Regions from separate parts of the Streptomyces sp. SYP-A7185 genome, predicted to be linked through region 1. Evidence: riboswitches for the same ligand, from Rfam matches in the RefSeq annotation. Region 1 holds a riboswitch; the other holds the start of a gene.
The links. A riboswitch is a leader RNA that binds a small molecule or an ion and turns the genes downstream of it on or off. The one in region 1 is predicted to bind glycine.
Positions count from the first base shown of each region.

Region 2: linked by a shared signal. The riboswitch ahead of gcvP (aminomethyl-transferring glycine dehydrogenase) and the one ahead of gcvT (glycine cleavage system aminomethyltransferase GcvT) in region 1 are both predicted to bind glycine.

Region 1 covers NZ_CP122310.1:6,444,565-6,449,809, forward strand. Annotated here, with positions in the region: gene QBL25_RS28415 (L-serine ammonia-lyase) at 1-359, opposite strand, end outside; gene glyA (serine hydroxymethyltransferase) at 538-1,797, opposite strand; gene gcvH (glycine cleavage system protein GcvH) at 1,818-2,195, opposite strand; gene gcvT (glycine cleavage system aminomethyltransferase GcvT) at 2,305-3,438, opposite strand; glycine riboswitch at 3,595-3,699, opposite strand; gene QBL25_RS28435 (AAA family ATPase) at 3,853-4,539, shown strand; gene QBL25_RS28440 (enhanced serine sensitivity protein SseB) at 4,584-5,245, shown strand, end outside.
Region 2 covers NZ_CP122310.1:1,988,766-1,994,010, reverse strand. Annotated here, with positions in the region: gene QBL25_RS08605 (DNA polymerase IV) at 1-1,240, shown strand, start outside; gene QBL25_RS08600 (PRC-barrel domain-containing protein) at 1,350-1,727, opposite strand; glycine riboswitch at 1,872-1,969, shown strand; gene gcvP (aminomethyl-transferring glycine dehydrogenase) at 2,166-5,051, shown strand; gene QBL25_RS08590 (DUF5999 family protein) at 5,151-5,245, opposite strand, start outside.

The DNA of each region.
Region 1 (5,245 bases):
GCCTTGCGGCGGTGCAGGACGAGGTCCTCGTCGAAGTCGAAGTCGATCTCGTGCATGCCGAGGACGTTGAGGCGGCCGGTGTTCTTGATCTGCTCGACGCGCTCGTCGGCGAACTCGACGTCGACCGAGCGCGGGGACTCGCCCTCCAGGCCGAGCAGGACCGCCTTGGGGGTGCCGTGGCCGTGCCCCGTCGCGCCGAGCGAGCCGTACAGCTCGGCCCGTATGGCGGTGGTGTGGGCCATCAGGCCCTCGTTCTTGAGGCGGCTCGCGAAGATGCGGGCGGCGCGCATGGGACCGACCGTGTGGGAGCTGGACGGGCCGATGCCGATCGAGAACAGGTCGAAGACCGAGAGGGCCACGAGAAACTCCAATGGTGGTTGGTAGACGCCGTTGTCTGCCGGGGTGGTGCAGAGAACTACGGAGTACGACGAGCGACTGCGGAAGCGGGGCATGAGCCGGGGCACCGCACTCACTGTCGTCACTGTCCAGTGTGCGCGGTGCCCCGAAGATTCGTACGAAGTAAAGCGTACGAAACTGCTACAGGTTGGGGTACAGCGGGTGCTTGGCTGCCAAGGCCGAGACCCGGGCCTTGAGCGACTCGGCGTCGAAGTCCGGCTTCAGGGCCTCGGCGATGACGTCGGCGACCTCGCGGAAGTCGTCCTCCTGGAAGCCGCGGGTCGCGAGCGCGGGCGTACCGATCCGCAGGCCCGAGGTGACCATCGGGGGGCGCGGGTCGTTCGGGACGGCGTTGCGGTTGACCGTGATGCCGACCTCGTGGAGGCGGTCCTCGGCCTGCTGGCCGTCGAGCTCGGAGTTGCGCAGGTCCACCAGGACCAGGTGCACGTCCGTGCCGCCGGACAGGACGTCGACGCCGACGGCCTTCGCGTCGTCCTGCACCAGGCGCTCGGCCAGGATGCGGGCGCCGTCCAGGGTGCGCTGCTGGCGCTCCTTGAACTCCTCGGAGGCCGCGACCTTGAAGGAGACGGCCTTGGCCGCGATGACGTGCTCCAGCGGGCCGCCCTGGAAGCCGGGGAAGACCGCGGAGTTCAGCTTCTTCGCGATGTCCTTGTTGCGGGCCAGGATGACGCCGCCGCGCGGGCCGCCGAGCGTCTTGTGCGTGGTGGAGGTGACCACGTCCGCGTACGGCACCGGGTTGGGGTGCAGGCCCGCGGCGACGAGACCGGCGAAGTGCGCCATGTCGACCCACAGCTTCGCGCCGACCTCGTCGGCGATGCGGCGGAACTCGGCGAAGTCCAGCTGGCGCGGGTAGGCGGACCAGCCCGCGATGATCACCTTGGGGCTGTTCTCCTTGGCCAGGCGCTCGACCTCGGCCATGTCGACCAGGCCGGCCTCGTCCACGTGGTAGGCGACCACGTTGAACTGCTTGCCGGAGAAGTTCAGGCGCATGCCGTGGGTGAGGTGGCCGCCGTGCGCCAGGTCCAGGCCGAGGATCGTGTCGCCGGGCTGGGCGATCGCGAAGAGGGCGGCCTGGTTGGCGGAGGCGCCCGAGTGCGGCTGGACGTTGGCGTACTCGGCGCCGAACAGGTCCTTGATCCGGTCGATCGCGATCTGCTCGGTCACGTCGACGTGCTCGCAGCCGCCGTAGTAACGGCGGCCGGGGTAGCCCTCGGCGTACTTGTTGGTGAGGACCGTGCCCTGGGCCTCCATGACGGCGACCGGAGCGAAGTTCTCCGAGGCGATCATTTCCAGGGTGGACTGCTGGCGGTGGAGCTCGGCGTCGACGGCGGCGGCGACGTCCGGGTCCAGCTCGTGGAGAGGGGTGTTGAGAAGCGACATCAGGTGGTCCCCAAGGGTCTTTAGTTGCCTGCGAGCTCGGTGTACTGGGCCGCGGAGAGCAGATCGTCCGGCTCGTCCGTGATCCGTACCTTGAACAGCCAACCGCCCTCGAAGGGGGCGGAATTCACCAGCGACGGGTCGTCCACGACGTCCTGATTGGTCTCGGTGATCTCGCCGGTCACCGGGGAGTACAGGTCGCTGACGGACTTCGTCGACTCGAGCTCGCCGCAGGTCTCGCCCGCGGTCACGGTCTCGCCGACCTCGGGGAGCTGGGCGTAGACGACGTCACCGAGCGCGTTGGCCGCGAATTCGGTGATGCCGACGGTGGCCACACCGTCCTCGGTGGCCGAAAGCCACTCGTGCTCCTTGCTGTAACGCAGCTGCTGGGGGTTGCTCATGACCTGAATTCTCCTGTACGCGGGTGGGTGCTGCGGAACGGGAAAGATGTGCGTGGGGTCACTTCCGGGTTACCACAGGGGCGGAAGTGTCACTACAGAAGCGGAAGTGTTACTTCTGACGCTTGTAGAACGGCAGTGCCACGACCTCGTACGGCTCGTGCGTGCCGCGGATGTCCACGCCGACGCCCTCGGTGCCGGGGGCCGCGTGCGCCGCGTCGACGTACGCGATGGCGATCGGCTTGCCCAGCGTGGGGGAGGGGGCACCGGAGGTGACCTCGCCGATGACCTTGCCGTCGGCGACCACGGGGAAGCCCGCGCGCGGGACGCGGCGGCCCTCGGCGATCAGGCCGACCAGCTTGCGCGGGGGAGCGGCCTCGGCCCGCTCGGCGGCCGCGGCGAGGGCCGCGCGCCCCACGAAGGTGTCGGCCTGCGAGGTCTTCTCGAACTTGACGACCCGGCCCAGACCCGCGTCGAAGGGCGTCAGCTCCGCGGTCAGCTCGTGCCCGTACAGCGGCATGCCCGCCTCCAGGCGCAGCGTGTCGCGGCAGGAGAGCCCGGCGGGCACCAGGCCGACGGGCTCGCCCGCCTCCATCAGCGCGCCCCACAGCTTCTCCGCGTCACCGGGGGCGACGAAGAGCTCGAAACCGTCCTCGCCGGTGTAGCCCGTGCGGGCGATGAGCGCGGGCACGTCCGCGACCGTGCCGGGCAGACCCGCGTAGTACTTCAGGCCGTCCAGGTCCGCGTCCGTGAGCGACTTCAGGATGCCGGGGGACTCGGGGCCCTGGACGGCGAGCAGCGCGTACGCGTCGCGGTCGTCGCGGACCTCGGCGTCGAAGCCCTCGGCGCGGGCGGTCAGCGCGTCGAGCACGACCTGCGCGTTCGAGGCGTTCGCGACGACCAGGTACTCGGGGGCGTCGGGCTCGCCGAGGCGGTAGACGATCAGGTCGTCCAGGATGCCGCCGTCCTCGGCGCAGATCATGGTGTAGCGGGCGCGGCCGACGCCGACCGAGCCGATGTTGCCGACGAGCGCGTGGTTCAGGAGGTCCACGGCCTGCGGTCCGGTGACCGTGATCTCGCCCATGTGGGAGAGGTCGAAGAGACCGGCCTTCGTCCGCACGGCGTTGTGCTCGTCGCGCTCGCTGCCGTAGCGCAGCGGCATGTCCCAGCCGGCGAAGTCGGTCATGGTGGCGCCGAGCGCCCGATGCACGGCATCAAGGGCTGTCAGACGGGGGACGGTGCTCATATGTGGAACTCCCAGGGCATGACGGGCGAGGTCGATCCTCCCCATCTGTCATCGGAACCTGAGAGGTTCACCACGACCCGGCCGTACGTGTCGTACGGGAGGTCGTGACTTGCACCTTGGGTGGAGCCGCGAGAGCGGCCCGCTTTTCAGATGTGCCTCGCCCGCGCGGTACGGGGCCTGAGAGATTCAAGGGAGGGACTTGCTCCTTCGGCGCCCCGGTGCGTCGTCGACGGTCACCGGGAACTCTCCCGCGCGGATTCAAACGGCCTGTATGGAGTTTGCGCGCACATCATTGCACGCGCCTTCGTCACAGGGCAGTGCCAGTCCAGTAATGCTGTTGTGCCGCATTACCTTCTCTTTACACTTGCCGGGGAAGCTGCGGGAAGCAGGTACGTGACCGCTATGGGGAGGCCGATCACGGTGCGCAGGACGAGCGTCTACGCGACCAACACGGGGGTGGCCCTGCCCAAACAGGCCGCCGTCCCCGCCGAAGAGAGCTGCGGCTCCCTGGCCACGGCCGTCGTCCGCGACCTGCGGCAGCGGAGCGGCCACAGTCCGCACCGGCTGACGTTCGGCGAGGGCGACCTGATCGTCGTCTCCGGGCTGCCGGGCAGCGGGAAGTCCACGCTGATGCGCCGGGCCGTCACGGGCCCCCGCATCGACTCGCAGGACACCCGCGACCGATGGGCCCTGCGCATGCCGGACCTGCTGCCGTACGCGGTGTACCGCCCCCTGGTGCGCCTCGCGCACTACGCCGGTCTGCGCAGGGCCCTGCGCACCGGCGAGGGCGTCGTGGTGCACGACTGCGGCACGCAGGCCTGGGTACGGCGCTGGCTGGCCCGCGAGGCCGTGCGGCGCGGCACGACCCTGCACCTGCTGCTGCTCGACGTGGAGCCGGAGACCGCCAGGGAGGGGCAGCTCGCGCGCGGCCGCGGCGTGTCGCGGTACGCCTTCGCGCGCCACCGCAGGACGGTCGGCCGGCTCGTGGGCGCCGCCGAGCGGGGCGACCTGCCGCGCGGCTGCGGCTCGGCCGTACTGCTCGACCGGACGGCGGCGGGGGTGCTGCGGGGGATCGGCTTCGGCGACCGGGGGCCACGTTAGGGTCGTGCGGCAGGCAGAGCGGGACCGAGCAGGGGTTAGAGACGATGGACATTCCGGCGCAGGCGCACGCGCATCCCTACGGAGGATGGCCGGGCAACGAACTCGAAGAGGTGCTCGCGGCCTCCCTGGGCATGCCGGGAGCGCCGCAGGCCTCCGTGGGGGCCCGCATCGTCGAGGTGCTCGGCCGCAGCCACGTCTGGGTCCCGCTGCCGAACGGCGGGGCGCCGGACAGCGGCACCCTGGACCTGCCCACGCTGGAGATCGACGGCCAGGCCTACGTCCCCGTCTTCAGCTCCGAGCAGCAGTTCCGGCACGTCACGGGCGGCCGGATGGGCTGCACCGTGGCACCCGCCGTGGAGTTCGCGCGCGGCCTCCCGCCGCAGCTGGGCATAGCGGTCAATCCGGACGGCACGATCGGGGTCCCGCTGCCGCCGCAGGCCGTCGCGGAGCTCTGCCGCGCCGGGCGCACCCCGCTCGACGGGCCGGCGAGCGGCGGCCGGGTGCGCCTCTTCGAACCGGACTGGCAGCACGACCCGGTGGACTTCCTGTCCGCCGCGGCCCGTGAGTTCGAGGCCACCGGGGTCGTCCTGAGCGCCCGCCGCTGCCTGGCGAGCGTCGAGGGCGACGAGCCCTCGCTGTTCGTCGGCGTCGAACTGGCCTCCTGGGAGGGCAACGCGCGCGAGCTGCCGATGGAGGCCGTGGGCCG
Region 2 (5,245 bases), 4.5 Mb from region 1:
CCTGGCGCCCAATGCCGCCTATCTGGTGCCGCGCTTCGGGCTCTACCGCGAGATCAGCGACCAGGTGATGGCGCTGCTGCGGGGGCTCTCGCCGCTGGTGGAGCCGCTGAGCCTGGATGAGGCCTTCGTGGATCTGGAGGCGGGCGGCGTGGCCGACGACCAGGCGTCCGCGCTCGTGGTGGGCGAGCGGCTGCGCGCGGACATCAAGGCGGTGACGGGGCTCGCGGGATCGGTGGGTCTCGCCGCGTCCAAGATGCTGGCGAAGATCGCCTCGGAGGAGGCCAAGCCGGACGGGCTGCGGCTGATCGTGCCGGGCACCGAGCGGGAGCTGCTCGGGCCGATGCCGGTCAGGACCCTGCCGGGCGTGGGGCCCGCCACCGGGGACCACCTGCGGCGGGGCGGGATCACGACCGTGGGGGAGATCGCGGAGGCCGGCGAGGACGAGCTGGTGCGGCTCCTGGGGAAGTCGCACGGCAGCGCGCTGTACGCGATGGCGCTCGCCCGCGACGAGCGGCCCGTGGTGGCCGAGCGGGAATCGAAGTCGGTCAGCGTCGAGGACACGTACGACGTGGACATCCATGACCGGGTGCGGGTCAGGGGCGAGGTCGCGCGGCTCGCGGACCGGTGTGTGGAGCGGCTGCGGGCGGCGGGGCACTCGGGGCGCACGATCGTGTTGAAGGTGCGGCGGTTCGACTTCTCCACGCTGACGCGCTCCGAGACGCTGCGCGGGCCCACGGACGACCCCGGGGTGGTGCGGGAGGCCGCGGCGCGGCTCCTGGAGTCCGTGGACACCACCGGCGGCGTGCGGCTGCTCGGCGTGGGCGTGACGGGCCTGGCCGACTACACGCAGGAGGACCTCTTCGCGCAGGCCCAGGCGCAGGCACAGGCCGAGGCGGACGCGCTGGAGGCGCTGGAGGCGCTGGAGGCGCTGGAGACGCAGGGGGAGGCGACCGCCGAGGAGAGCCCGGGGGAGGCCGCGGCCCCGCCGGTCGGAGAGACGGTGGCGGAGCCGGTCGTTCCGGCCGAGCGGCGGTGGCCCGCCGGGCACGACGTGCGGCACGCCGAGTACGGGCACGGGTGGGTGCAGGGCAGCGGCCTGGGGCGGGTCACCGTGCGCTTCGAGACCCCGGAGTCGTCGGCGCCGGGGCGGGTGCGGACGTTCCGTACGGACGATCCGGCCCTGGAGCCCGCCGAGCCTCTGCCCCTGGTGGCGGCTCCCGAGCCGCTGGAGCCGGGGTGACGGCGGCGCCGGGCCCCGTGACGTACCGGGAAGCGCCGGGACGGCCGGAAGCGCCGGGACGGCCCGCGGCGGGCGTCAGGAGCTCTCCTGGCCCGTGGTGGCGGCGAGGTCAGCTCTCCTGGCCCGCGATGGTGCCGAAGTCCTTGTCCGGCGGCGTCATCGACTGCGGAGGCGTGATGTCGAGGCCGTAGTGGTGGTAGAGCTGCAGTTCCTGTTCGGGGGAGAGGTGGCGGCCCACACCGAAATCGGGGGCGTCCTTGATCAAGGAGCGTTCGAAGGGAATGTGCAGGGTGCCGTCGGCCCTGAGCTCGCTCGGCTCCAGGGGGACGAACGCGTCCCGGCTGAACAGACCCGTGCGTATGGCCGCCCACTCCGGGGCACCCGTGGCGTCGTCGAGATAGACCTCGTCGATCGTGCCGATCTTGGCCCCGTTCCGGTCGAACGCCTTGCGGCCGATCAAGTTCCGCGGATCGATGTCGGTCTGCACGGTCCCTCCAACGGGTCGAGGCGTGTCGAAGTGGGGCGTAATTCATCCTCGTTCGTTCGTCATCACTACGAAAGAGCACTTCGCGGCAGGCGGCCACTCGAGGGATCGGCTCCGGACCTCGCTGGTAGGCTGGCGCTTGGCTGCTGACCCCGTGCGGGAGAGCTCTCCGGTCGAGACACCGGAGGCGCCGAAGGAGCAACTCCTCCCCGGAATCTCTCAGGCCCCTGTACCGCACGGACGAGGTCACTCTGGAAAGTAGGGCGGGCGTCGGGCGGGCACGTTCGAATCCCTTCCTCACCGACGGTGAAAGCCGGTGCGACGCCTCTCACGGGGCACGGACCGGTGAAACTCTCAGGTTGAGATGACAGAGGGGGAGGCCGTCCGGGTACCCGTGCCGTGGTGCCCCTCGCAGGTCGCGTCGACCAGGAGGCCTCCGCAATGACCGCCACTCCTCGTATCCCGCTCTCGGAGCTCGAACAGGGCATTCCCTTCGAGCAGCGGCACATCGGTCCCGATGCCGAGGCACGGGCCAAGATGCTCGCGCAGGTGGGATACGGCTCGCTCGACGAGCTGACCGCCGCCGCCGTGCCGGATGTGATCAAGAACGCCGAGGCGCTGAACCTCCCCGGAGCGCGCACCGAGGCCGAGGTCCTGGCCGAACTGCGTTCCCTCGCGGACCGCAACCAGGTGCTCGACTCCATGATCGGGCTCGGTTACTACGGGACCTTCACGCCGCCCGTGATCCTGCGGAACGTCATGGAGAACCCGGCCTGGTACACCGCGTACACGCCGTACCAGCCCGAGATCTCCCAGGGGCGGCTCGAAGCGCTGCTCAACTTCCAGACCGTCGTCGCCGAGCTGACCGGCCTGCCCACGTCCGGCGCCTCGCTGCTGGACGAGGGCACGGCCGCCGCCGAGGCCATGGCGCTCTCGCGGCGCATGGGCAAGGTCAAGAACGGCGTCTTCCTCGTCGACGCCGACGCCCTGCCGCAGACCATCGCCGTGATCCAGACCCGCGCCGAGCCGACCGGTGTCGAGGTCGTCGTCGCCGATCTGAGCGAGGGCATCCCGGCCGAGGTCGCCGAGCGCGGTGTCGTCGGCGTCCTGATCCAGTACCCCGGCGCGTCCGGTGCCGTCCGCGACATCAAGCCCGTCATCGACCAGGCGCACGAGCTCGGTGCCGTCGTCTCCGTCGCCGCCGACCTGCTGGCCCTGACGCTGCTCACCTCGCCCGGCGAGCTGGGCGCGGACATCGCCGTCGGCACGACGCAGCGCTTCGGCGTCCCGATGGGCTTCGGCGGCCCGCACGCCGGATACATGGCGGTGCGCGAGAAGTTCGCGCGCAGCCTGCCGGGCCGGCTCGTCGGTGTCTCCGTGGACGCGGACGGCAACAAGGCCTACCGCCTCGCCCTGCAGACCCGTGAGCAGCACATCCGCCGCGAGAAGGCCACCAGCAACATCTGTACCGCGCAGGTGCTGCTCGCCGTGATGGCCGGAATGTACGCGGTCTACCACGGTCCCGAGGGGCTCAGGTCCATCGCCCGGCGTACCCACCGCTACGCCACCGTCCTCGCCGCCGGGCTCACCGCGGGCGGGGTCGAGGTCGTGCACGGCGCGTACTTCGACACGCTGACCGTGCGGGTGCCCGGCCGGGCCGACGAGTTCGTCGCCGCGGCCCGCGAGGGCGGCGTCAACATCCACCAGATCGACGCCGACCACGTCTCCCTGGCCTGCGACGAGACCACCACGCGCAAGCAGCTGGCGGCGGTCTGGAGCGCGTTCGGCGTCGAGGCCGACGTCGAGGCGCTCGATGAGCGGACCGCGGACACGCTTCCCGCGGACCTGCTGCGCGAGGACGAGTACCTCACGCACCCCGTCTTCCACCAGTACCGCTCCGAGACCGCGATGCTGCGCTACCTGCGCAAGCTGGCCGACCGCGACTACGCGCTCGACCGCGGCATGATCCCGCTGGGCTCCTGCACCATGAAGCTCAACGCGACCACGGAGATGGAGCCGGTCACCTGGCCCGAGTTCGGCCAGCTGCACCCCTTCGCCCCCGCCCAGCAGGCGCAGGGCTATCTGACGCTCATCCGTGAGCTGGAGGAGCGGCTCGCCGAGGTCACCGGCTACGACAAGGTCTCGCTCCAGCCCAACGCCGGTTCGCAGGGCGAGCTGGCCGGACTGCTCGCCGTGCGCGGCTACCACCGCGCCAACGGCGACGAGCAGCGCACCGTCTGCCTCATCCCGTCCTCCGCGCACGGCACGAACGCCGCGAGCGCGGTGATGGCCGGCATGAAGGTCGTCGTCGTGAAGACCAGCGACGACGGCGAGATCGACGTCGAGGACCTGCGCGCCAAGATCGAGAAGCACCGCGACGAGCTGTCGGTTCTGATGATCACCTACCCGTCCACGCACGGCGTGTTCGAGGAGCACGTCGCCGACATCTGCGCCTCCGTGCACGAGGCGGGCGGTCAGGTGTACGTCGACGGCGCCAACCTCAACGCCCTGGTGGGTCTCGCCCAGCCCGGCAAGTTCGGCGGCGACGTCTCGCACCTGAACCTGCACAAGACGTTCTGCATCCCGCACGGCGGCGGTGGCCCCGGCGTCGGCCCGGTCGGCGTGCGCGAGCACCTCGCCCCGTACCTGCCCAACCACCCGCTCCAGCCCGCCGCGGGTCCCGAGACCGGTGTCGGTCCCATCTCCGCGGCGCCCTGGGGCTCGGCCGGAATCCTGCCGATCTCCTGGTCGTACGTACGCCTCATGGGCGGCGAGGGCCTCAAGCGCGCCACGCAGGTCGCGGTGCTCTCCGCGAACTACATCGCCAAGCGCCTCGAGCCGCACTTCCCGGTGCTCTACACCGGCCCCGGCGGCCTCGTCGCGCACGAGTGCATCATCGATCTGCGGCCGATCAGCAAGGCGACCGGCGTCAGCGTCGACGACATCGCCAAGCGGCTCATCGACTACGGCTTCCACGCGCCGACCATGTCGTTCCCGGTGGCCGGCACGCTGATGATCGAGCCGACCGAGAGCGAGGACCTGGTCGAGATCGACCGGTTCTGCGAGGCGATGATCAGCATCCGCGCGGAGATCGAGAAGGTCGGCGGCGACTGGCCCGCCGAGGACAACCCGCTGCGCAACGCCCCGCACACCGCCGCCGCGCTCGGCGGCGAGTGGGAGCACGCCTACAGCCGCGAGGAGGCCGTCTTCCCGGCCGGCGTCGTGGCCGCCGACAAGTACTGGCCGCCGGTGCGCCGCATCGACCAGGCGTACGGCGACCGGAACCTCGTCTGCTCGTGCCCGCCGCTGGACGCGTACGAGGACTGATATCGGGGTCCCGAACATGCGTGGGGGCCGGTCCGGAGGTTGTTCTCTCCGGGTCGGCCCCTTTGTGTTGTCCGTGCCGTGCCGTCGTGCGCTCGCGCGTCAGGCGGCGGTCATGATCTTGTCGGTGCCCAGCGGTCGGTGCGGGGCGATGATCTGGCCGTCCGGCAGCAGCTCACCGGTGTCCTCGAAGAGAA